2 regions of the Lysinibacillus sp. Ag94 genome follow, and region 1 is predicted to be linked to the other one. Evidence: riboswitches for the same ligand, from Rfam matches in the RefSeq annotation. Region 1 holds a riboswitch; the other holds the start of a gene.
What was found. Region 1 has a riboswitch for preQ1 ahead of MY533_RS01580 (QueT transporter family protein). Riboswitches for the same ligand answer to the same signal wherever they lie in the genome.
Positions count from the first base shown of each region.

Region 2: another riboswitch for preQ1. It lies ahead of queC (7-cyano-7-deazaguanine synthase QueC); the one in region 1 lies ahead of MY533_RS01580 (QueT transporter family protein).

Region 1 is NZ_CP096780.1:348,162-353,148, reverse strand. Features, by position in the region: gene MY533_RS01595 (ABC transporter substrate-binding protein) at 1-574, opposite strand, end outside; gene MY533_RS01590 (hypothetical protein) at 1,142-1,396, shown strand; gene MY533_RS01585 (DUF1259 domain-containing protein) at 1,475-1,867, shown strand; PreQ1 riboswitch class I at 2,114-2,158, shown strand; gene MY533_RS01580 (QueT transporter family protein) at 2,165-2,647, shown strand; T-box leader at 2,731-2,931, shown strand; gene trpB (tryptophan synthase subunit beta) at 2,992-4,155, shown strand; partial or broken gene MY533_RS01570 (fatty-acid--CoA ligase) at 4,198-4,404, opposite strand; gene MY533_RS01565 (L-threonine 3-dehydrogenase) at 4,537-4,987, opposite strand, start outside.
Region 2 is NZ_CP096780.1:2,312,664-2,317,650, reverse strand. Features, by position in the region: gene bioW (6-carboxyhexanoate--CoA ligase) at 1-223, opposite strand, end outside; gene MY533_RS10700 (hypothetical protein) at 204-707, opposite strand; gene queE (7-carboxy-7-deazaguanine synthase QueE) at 1,323-2,051, opposite strand; gene queD (6-carboxytetrahydropterin synthase QueD) at 2,044-2,517, opposite strand; gene queC (7-cyano-7-deazaguanine synthase QueC) at 2,521-3,180, opposite strand; PreQ1 riboswitch class I at 3,397-3,443, opposite strand; gene MY533_RS10680 (leucine-rich repeat domain-containing protein) at 3,588-4,987, opposite strand, start outside.

The DNA.
Region 1 (4,987 bases):
AGTTTTGCTCACCAGCGTTGTAAACCATACCTACTTTTTTCGCACCTAGTTCCTTTAAGAATGCTACTGTTTTTGAAATAGTATCAGGATGTAAATCAATCGTTCCTGTTACGTTTTTTCCTGGCTTCTCCATAGATTCAATGAGCTGTGCGCCAACAGCATCCGTTACAGAAGTGAAGACAATCGGAATATCACTAGTAGCTGTCGCCGCCGCTTGTGCTGATGGTGTAGAGTTAGCAAAGATTAAATCTACGTTGGCACTTACTAGATTGTTTGCAATCGTCGTATTAAGACTATTATCTCCTTGCGCTATTTGCGGATCGTATTCAACTTTTAAGCCAGATTCTTCAATTGCTTTTTTGAAACCTTCAGTTGCAGCATTTAAAGATGGATGCTCAACAATTTGAGTAATCCCAATTTTAAATGTTTTGTCATCTGCATTGCTGCTCTCACTTGCATTATTCTTGTCGTTCTCTTTTGAGTCTGATGAACTAGATCCACTGTTGCCACAAGCAGCAAGCATTAAAACTAATCCAAATAACAGGAACGAAAGCTTTCTTAAATTGCTTTTCACAAATAATCCCCCCAATATTATCTCTAATATTTATCACACTTTATCCAAACAAAGTGTGAACTTATCGCTATATTATCGTTATTATATAGGTTCGTCAACAACATTATGAATGTTCTGACTATTAAACTTCACAAAATATTTTATTTTTTCACTTAATTTGTCACTTTAAACCGCTAAACTACACTATTTCTATAAATTGATTTCTTTTTCTAATATAACAAAAGTTTTATTGACAAATTTCGCGAAGTTATTTTTCTGCTATTGATTTTTCAAGTAATTTATATAAAACCTAAAAACCCGACATTCCCCAAAATAAATGTCAGGCAGTCAAATTATTATATTTATTCACTATTACTTCTACAAGGTATCTACTTATTTTGGAAGCATACGTGCGTTTGAGCAACACCTTGGATGGCAGAATAAAATTAACATTCGAGTTCACTATTCTCCCTTAATGTTTACATTTGGCCACTAACAAGATTGATCTACATATTTCAGTCTCCTTTTTTACACTTAATGCATATGATGCAAATAAGACGAATGCTGCTTTCTAAAAGGAGGAATACCATGAACAATGAAGAAACCAATTTAAATCAACCTTCTTATTCACAAGAGAAACAAAATGCAAATATAGAGGATATTGACACAATCATCTCTAATCTTTGTGACAGTCTATTTGCATTTTCTCTAGATTTTGCCTTAAATGCCTTGGAATATACAAAAGATTTAGATGGAGAACTAGAATATACAGATGAATTCAAAAAACAACTTGACGATATCATTTTTGAAATAGGAGAAATTAAAAATGTTTTAGATGAATAAATCCCAACGAGAGACCTCCTACTTCTTTAGCACCAAGGCATCCTCAGAATAGAAGTTTAAAAAAGCAGAGGTGTCTAAATGCAAAGCTTTCAAGATATGTGTACAAAATTTGCTCAGATTGCCAACGGAAAAGCTTCTATGGAACATGGTGTATGTTCCGTAAAACTTAATCGAAATCTTACTGTTACGATTCAAGGTCGCCCAAGTCGTAGTGCACTTCATGCTGGAATAACGTTCGAATCACTCGATATATATGGAAATGCACTTAACTTAGGAGAAGTTGTAGTACTTCAAGAAGAATTAACACCATTTGTTAAGGTACTTGCAGAAAATAATTTAATTATTAGTGCCGTCCATAATCACTGGATATATTCAGATCCAGTAATTTTATACGTTCATTTTCAATCAATAGAGCCCCCATTAATCTTCGCCCAAAAATTTGCTCAAGCATTTCGTGTTTTAAAAAGATAACTCTACCTGTTAAAAGAACTGCTTAGAACAGTTCTTTTTACTATGACTGTTTTTAATGTTCACGGTTGCTTCTCAGCTATAGTTCAGTTTCATTCATTCCATCTGTAATGAAGCAACTGTACAAGCCCTCTTCTTATGAGCACAACGAACAAGGGTTAAATATTACCTTTAGCACTATGAATTTCTGCGTTTTTTTTACTCATTGCTATTTACAAATAAGCATGAACATTGATATGATTGCATTTGCTTCACGTGGTTCGTAACCATCCCACGCAAAAAAACTAAGGAGAAATGTATATGAAAGTGAAATTTTTAACAACGAGTGGCATAATTGCAGCTCTTTACATCGCTATTACATTGTTAGTCGCCCCATTTGGCTTTACAGAGGTGCAGTTCCGTCTATCAGAAATGTTTAATCATTTAGTTGCGTTTAATCCACGCTTTGCCTTCGGAATCATTATTGGTGTATTTATCTCCAATCTATTTTCACCAAACGGCATTATCGATTTGTATTTTGGTGTAGCCCATTCGATGATTACTCTTGGATTGTTCATTCTTATTTGTAAATTTGTTAAAAATATTTGGGCACGTTTAGTCATTAATACATTATTATTTACTTGCACAATGTTCATCATTGCTTTTGAATTGAACATTGCACTAGAATTACCATTCTTCTGGACATGGTTAACTGTTGCTACAGGTGAATTTATTGTCTTAGCGGTCGGTGCACCGATTATGTATACATTGAATAAACGCTTAAACTTCAAAAATTTAATTTAACTGACGGATCTTAATAGATTCGTCTTTTTTTATTTTCTTGTTATTCTTGACAATATTCCGAAAATACTTTACAATTCTTTTCAATAAATGCTAAGAAAAAGAATAGTAGCAAGCGGGCGTACTTAAAGAGAGCTGATGGTTGGTGCAAATCAGTAGTACGTACTTGCGAATGGGCTTTGGAGCAGCCTCATCAAATGTGAGGACGAATTTACTCCCCGTTACCGGAGTACGAAAGCGCGCAATATATGCGAATGAAGGTGGCACCACGGTTACTCGTCCTTTTTACAGAAGGATTGTAGTGACTTTTTTTTATGGAAAAATTAGAAAAGAGGAGTCGAGAGAAGATGAGTATAGTAGTAGAGAAAAAAGGATATTTCGGTGAATTTGGTGGTAGCTTTGTTCCTGCTGAACTTCAAAATGTATTAAATATTTTAGATGAAAACTTCCAAAAATATAAAGACGATGAAGACTTTAAGAAAGAGCTAGATTATTATTTCCATGAATATATTGGGCGCAAATCACCACTTTATTTTGCTGAAAATTTAACAAAACAATTAGGCGGCGCAAAAATTTATTTAAAGCGTGAAGATCTTAACCATACAGGTTCACATAAAATTAATAACGTCCTTGGACAGATTTTATTAGCAAAGCGCATGGGTGCTAATCGTGTGATTGCCGAAACAGGTGCGGGTCAGCATGGTGTAGCAACAGCAACGGCTTGTGCAATGTTCGGAATGGATTGCACCATTTATATGGGTTTAAAGGATACAAAGCGTCAAGCATTAAACGTCTTCCGTATGGAGCTTCTTGGTGCAAAGGTAGTAGCTGTTGATAAAGGACAAGGGCGATTAAAGGATGCTGTAGATGAAGCATTTGCTGATTTAGTGGAAAACTATGAGACGACTTTTTATTTACTAGGTTCTGCTGTAGGACCTCACCCATTCCCTTCAATGGTCAAGCATTTCCAATCAGTCATTAGCCGTGAAAGTCGTGAACAAATTATAGAAAAAGAAGGCAAGCTACCAGCAGCAGTACTTGCTTGTGTCGGTGGCGGCAGTAATGCGATCGGTGCGTTTGCGGAATATATTGCAGATGAAAATGTTCGCCTCATCGGCATTGAACCCGATAAGGCCGCTACATTAAATGAAGGAACACCCGGTGAATTACACGGTTTCAAATGTTTAGTACTGCAAGATGCAGAAGGCAATCCACTACCAACGTATTCAATTGCTGCTGGACTAGATTATCCTGGAGCTGGTCCAGAGCATAGCTATTTAAAAACTATTGGTCGTGGAGAATATGTAACGGTGACGAATGAAGAAGTGCTTGAAGCATTCCAAGTGCTGTCAAAGGTTGAAGGAATTATTCCGGCACTAGAAAGCTCCCACGCAGTTGCTCACGCACTAAAACTTGCGCCAACATTATCACCGGAAGAGAGTATTATTATCAATATCTCTGGCCGCGGAGACAAAGACGTAGAACAAGTATTTCAAATGTTAAGTAGATAAAAATGAAAGAGCGACTTCCCTTTGTGGAAATCGCTCTTTTAACTATACAAATGAAGCTAATTTCGGATAAATTTCTGCGATATTATCCCGAAGCTTTATCTTCAGGAACTTTCCAACTGATGTTTTTGGAATTTCATCTAAAAATACTACATCATCCGGTACCCACCATTTTGCAAATTGACTTCCTAAAAATGCCAGAAGCTCCTCTTCACTTGCCGCCATTCCTTCCTTCAATACTACACAAGCTAGCGACAAATAGCTCGTAACGAACTAATATCTCGCTCACAGATAATTACATCTAGAATCGGCCAGCATTCACACAGATATCCAACACTAAAGGACGAAGAAAACTAAATTCTTCGTCCACTTTTAGGAATTTTTTTATGAACAGGCTTTTGTCTGTAGTTTAATTTTTAATTTATCTAGCATATCAACTGTCATTTTTGCTAGATCATACTGCGCTTTAAAGCCCCATTCTTTTTGTGCGGCTTCTATATTTAATGAATTTGGCCAGCTATCTGCTATCGCTTGACGAACCGGGTCTACATGATAATTCATACGAAAATGTGGCAAATGCTTGTTAATTTCCGCCGCAATTTCAGATGGCTCGAAGCTCATTGCAGTGATATTAAAGGCATTGCGATGTATTAGTTTGCTACTATCGGCTTCCATTAAATCTACAATAGCTTGCAATGCATCTGGCATGTACATCATGTCCATATACGTACCTTCTTGAATATAAGATGTATACTTCCCTTGCTCGATCGCCTCATAGAAGATCTCTACCGCATAGTCTGTTGTACCGCCTCCAGGAGGAGTTACGTATGAAATT
Region 2 (4,987 bases), 2.0 Mb from region 1:
GCGGCAAATACTGTATGTGATCATGTGCAATTTTTTCAACGGTAATTTGTATAAAGTCAGCATCTCCACGCGAATGATTACTTGCTTTGTTCAATAACTGCTTTACAATTGGCTCTATCTGAGATTTACTACCTATCCGTTCACCACCAGATATATGCTTTTCCCCTAGTTCAGAGCTTCTCTCTGCCGCACGCATTCGAATGCTATAACACGTTTTTAACATGATCATTACCTGCTACTTTCCTATTTATTGTCTGTAATATTTTCGTTATAGGATAAACACTAACAGCTGTGATTACCATACCTGGAATAGCCAAAACTACTAACGGTAACAATGGAGTTCCTAACGTAAAAGCCAAACCAAATCTAGCAATCGTTGTGCCAATTGGGCCTGCCAAAACAAGTACCGGAATTGAAGTCCCAAATAATACAATAAGTAGGCCAACAGTCAATCGAAAAATAAAGGAGATCTCCACATTTAAGATCGAGTGTATACCTAGTAAAAATAAGATTAAACTTGCAATGATCCCCGCTAGAAAATATCGCTTAAATCCAAATACCGCTGCAATCGCAACGGCAATAGGTGCTGATAATTGAAAGTCAGACCCAGGAAAACCTGTTGGAATTTTAAACATGCCTGTAACGATAATAAGACAAGCTAGCAATGAAATCTGCGCAAGATCATATGTAGAAAACTTTCGAATCATTTTATTCCTCCATCTTACTTTTTAAATAATTGATGTCATTGCCTCCTATTCTCTCTATTTGAGTTAACCCTTATTAATAATAAGTTAACACAAATAGAGATAGGAAAGTAGATAAAATGGTAGGAATTTTTATTATTTGTGAAAATCGGTTTGGTTATTGATCAATGAAGTTCGTGTTCCTCAGACTAGATACTTTTTTCACATTCCGCATGTAAATGTCAAAATAATCTTGTACATTTTTGCTCGTCTAAACATGTACACTTTCGCTGATTAACTACGTTTCTTTACAAGTGTGTGAATAATTACAACTTGACACGGAGCCTCTACGCGCATGATTCGCTAGGCTAGAACCCAGCTACATCAATGGCTAGCCGATGCTATTATGCTCGCCACTCCTGTAAAGTCTACTGCTACCTTCACGATTCAACTATTTACTCTATCGCTTATATACATGTTGGGCGTACAAAAAAAGTATAGGCCAAATTAACCTATACTCTCACACCTTCCCAAGTTATAATCTTTTCCCTTTCGATTTGAAGGTTTTTACAACACGCATTTGATGGTAGTCAAATAAATAATGATAACACCATACAATTTATTGTAATGACGCACTATTTATACACCTCTTTTATTCCCCCAAACGAGGGCATGCAACTGTGGTAGTACTTTGACATCTCTGAATTCCTCATCGTTAATCACTCTATCAATCAGCGCATGATAGTTATCCAACAAATGGAGTATCAATTGAGAATTGTCAGTTGTTGTGAGATCATCATTACCGACTTGGAGATAAAAAGGAATCATTGGATATCGTTGGTGAATTTGTTTAGCATATTCGTAATCCTCTTGATTAAAAACGACTACTTTTAGAGATATATGGTGATTACTGTTGCGATTTTTAAGCTTTTCGAACATATTAGAGAGCACCGAATAGTCTGTGGTCATTCCAGAACTAGGTGGCTTAGGTGAGATTGTCAGTTCATCAATCTCATACATCCATTTTTGCCACCTACTTCCCTGTGTTTCCACCCCGATCTTTATGTCGTTTTCTTTTAAAATCGCAATGAGTTCTTCCAAATTTTGATGGAGTGCAGGATTGCCGCCTGATATCGTGACAAATGAAAAACCACTGCCTCCAAGGCGTTTCAACTCAGACCAAATCTCTTGTGCTGTCATTTGGACGATAAGATGTTTTGCGCTACCATCCCATGTAAACGATGAATCACACCAAGAACAGGAATAATCACAGCCTGCAGTTCTCACAAACATAGTCTTTTGGCCAACGACCATTCCCTCGCCTTGAATCGTCGGTCCAAAAATCTCGATAACAGGTACCTTACTCAACTTCCATCCACTCCCGTCTAGCTTCTGCATAGCTTGTCGGAGTTTCATATAGTCTGATAAACTCTACACGCGCACCGTTATATCTTTGTTCATCATGCAAGGCCTCAGTCAATTTTTCGTAAATCCAAACAACAATGTTCTCTGCCGTCGTATTCATGGGTGGAAGCGTTTCATTTAAATAACGGTGATCTAAATGAATTTCTATTTTTTGTTTCCATATTGCTTTTATATCGCCAAAATCAATCACCAAACCGCGTTCATCTGTGTATCCACTCAGTCCTAATACTACGCGATACGTATGACCGTGCAGGTTTTTACATTTCCCCTCATAATTGTGTAAATGATGAGCCGCATCGAAAGTAAATTCTTTGCTTATGAGTACACGCTTTGTATGATAGTTTAATTGATTTCTGTGAATATCTTCATCTATTTTTTGGAGTTTATCGACGATTATAAATTCTGACATGCCTTAAGACTCCTTCCTGAAGCTCAAATACTCATCAAGCCCTTTATTTCGCAGTTTACATGCCGGGCATTCACCACAGCCATCTGCTATTACACCATTATAGCAAGTCAGCGTTCTTTCTCGTATAAATTCAAGTGCCCCAAACTGATTAGCTAGCTCCCATGTTTGTGCCTTATTCAGCCACATCAACGGTGTATCAATCACAAAGGAATCATCCATCGATAAATTTAATGTTACATTCAAGGATTTAATAAAAACATCTCGGCAATCCGGATATCCGCTAAAATCCGTTTCACAAACGCCAGTGACAATATGCTTAGCTCCTACTTGACTCGCTAAAACGCCCGCAAATGAAAGAAAGAGAAGATTTCGACCAGGTACAAAGGTCGATGGAAGCTCACCATTTTCTCCGTCTACTACCTTTATGTCTTGTCGTGTCAACGCATTCGGAGCAAGCTGATTCAGGAGTGACATATCTAGAATGTGATGCTTAACTCCGAGCTCCCGTGCTATCTCCTTCGCACATTCAATTTCAAGACGATGCCTTTGACCATAATCAAAAGTAACAGCCTCAACTTCTTCAAAATGTTCTTTTGCCCAGAACAAACAAGTTGTACTGTCCTGACCTCCACTAAATACAACAATTGCTTTTTCTTGTTTCATCTAGAAAAACTCCCTTATATCGATTTTTTTAACGAATATTGTGTACCTTAGTACCAAAAAGTTCAATTCAATCCCAGCTTCGGCAAGACATAAAAAAACCTCCTTGTAAAATGTTTCCCAACACTTTTCAAGAGAGGCATTACCAATCATTCTATTAAAACATAAGTAAAAACATAAAAAAAAGCCACGTCCGATATGGACATGGCATATTGTCATGTTTCCATAGTTTTTTATAGAGGGTATTTGCTATGAACCTCTCCCGATCTAGTCCGGGCATTCTTTTCAATATAATACAAAAAATAGTATGAAACGTCAATTGTATTTTTCTTCTCTGGAAAAACCACTGTTATATAGTACACTAAACACTTTGCTGAGATTTAATTCATTCACAAAATAGTCATATTACCTCAATAAATCATAATTCCATTGTCTAGAACAGATTTATTTTGCACCTGATTTCCTAAAATATATAGCTTTTTTAAATTAGGCAAATTCACTAATGGCTCTACATTCGAAATAGCGTTATTTTCCAAGTGAAGCACCTCAATTTGGTGCCACTTTTCCATAAAACCCAATGATTGCAGTGAACTATCTTGGATAGTGAATGAATGCAGAGCTGTAAGACCAACAAAGTAAGGCATTACCTGATCAACTTCATGTACCCAATCACCATTATCTATTCGGAAGGATACATTATTCAAAGTTAAATGTTCCAGTTTGTTGTTGCTAAATGAATTTTGACTATTAAATTGGAACTTACACTCATTACAATTTAACGTTTTTACATGCTGTAAATTGAATAACTCACTCGTCTCTTCATAAAAAGTGGTCTCTTTTAAATTTATTGTTTGCAGATTCGGTAGACGATTTAAAGAACGGATACCTATAAAATTGCCAGACTCCATTGCTGTAAGTTGTTCTAGCTGTGGGTATTTCAATAATTCAGCTCCATTCAAATACGACTGTCCCCCACTTATATCAACAGTTAAATCTTTTAAAGCAGGTGCCTCTAACTTGGATAAGAAAGTATTTTTTAATTCCGCTTTTGTTAAATGGGGTGCTACAATCGGTGCTATTTGGCCACTATAACCAGTTATCGATAAATCGGTCAGTGAAGTCAGGCTACTCACGATATCAAGCAATTCTAATTTATAAAGAGAAGCTAAACGCAACTTTGTCAATGAAGACTTATTTCTAAGACGTTCTACATTCGTAATATCTATATTTTCAAGATCAAGCGTTTGTAAATTAGGCATGTTTTGTATAAAATCAAGCGTTTTTAAGTTTTTTACCGCTGTAAGTTTCAAATTTTGTAATTGATTCAGTGAATAGAATGAGCTAAAATCTGTTGCTTCACTATAATCTATTGCTAACGACTCTAAATCAGTTAATAAAGACAACCACTTCAAATCGTTGGCAAATTTTATAGACAATGATTTTAACGGCAGTTTATTCAGCAGTGGGAAATCTGTAACCTCCTCGGTGTGATACGAAATTTCAAGTGATTGAAGATTAGGAAATTGTAATAGTAAAGCAAGTTCATCATTACTTCGAATTTGAATAGAGAGCTCTACAACATTGGACTTATCGCTAAAATAGTCAGCAATTTTACTAAATGATTCATTAAAGCGGCCTGTATAACTTTTTAAACCTTCCAGATGTCGGAAGCTTACATTTTCACTTTGTGATATTTCATAATCCCCCATCAGATTCAATACCGTCAAACCTGTAAAGGCTTCAAAATCTTTTTGTTCAATTTTTTGTGTATTTAATAGCTTATCCATAATAATATAGGTAGAAATTTTGG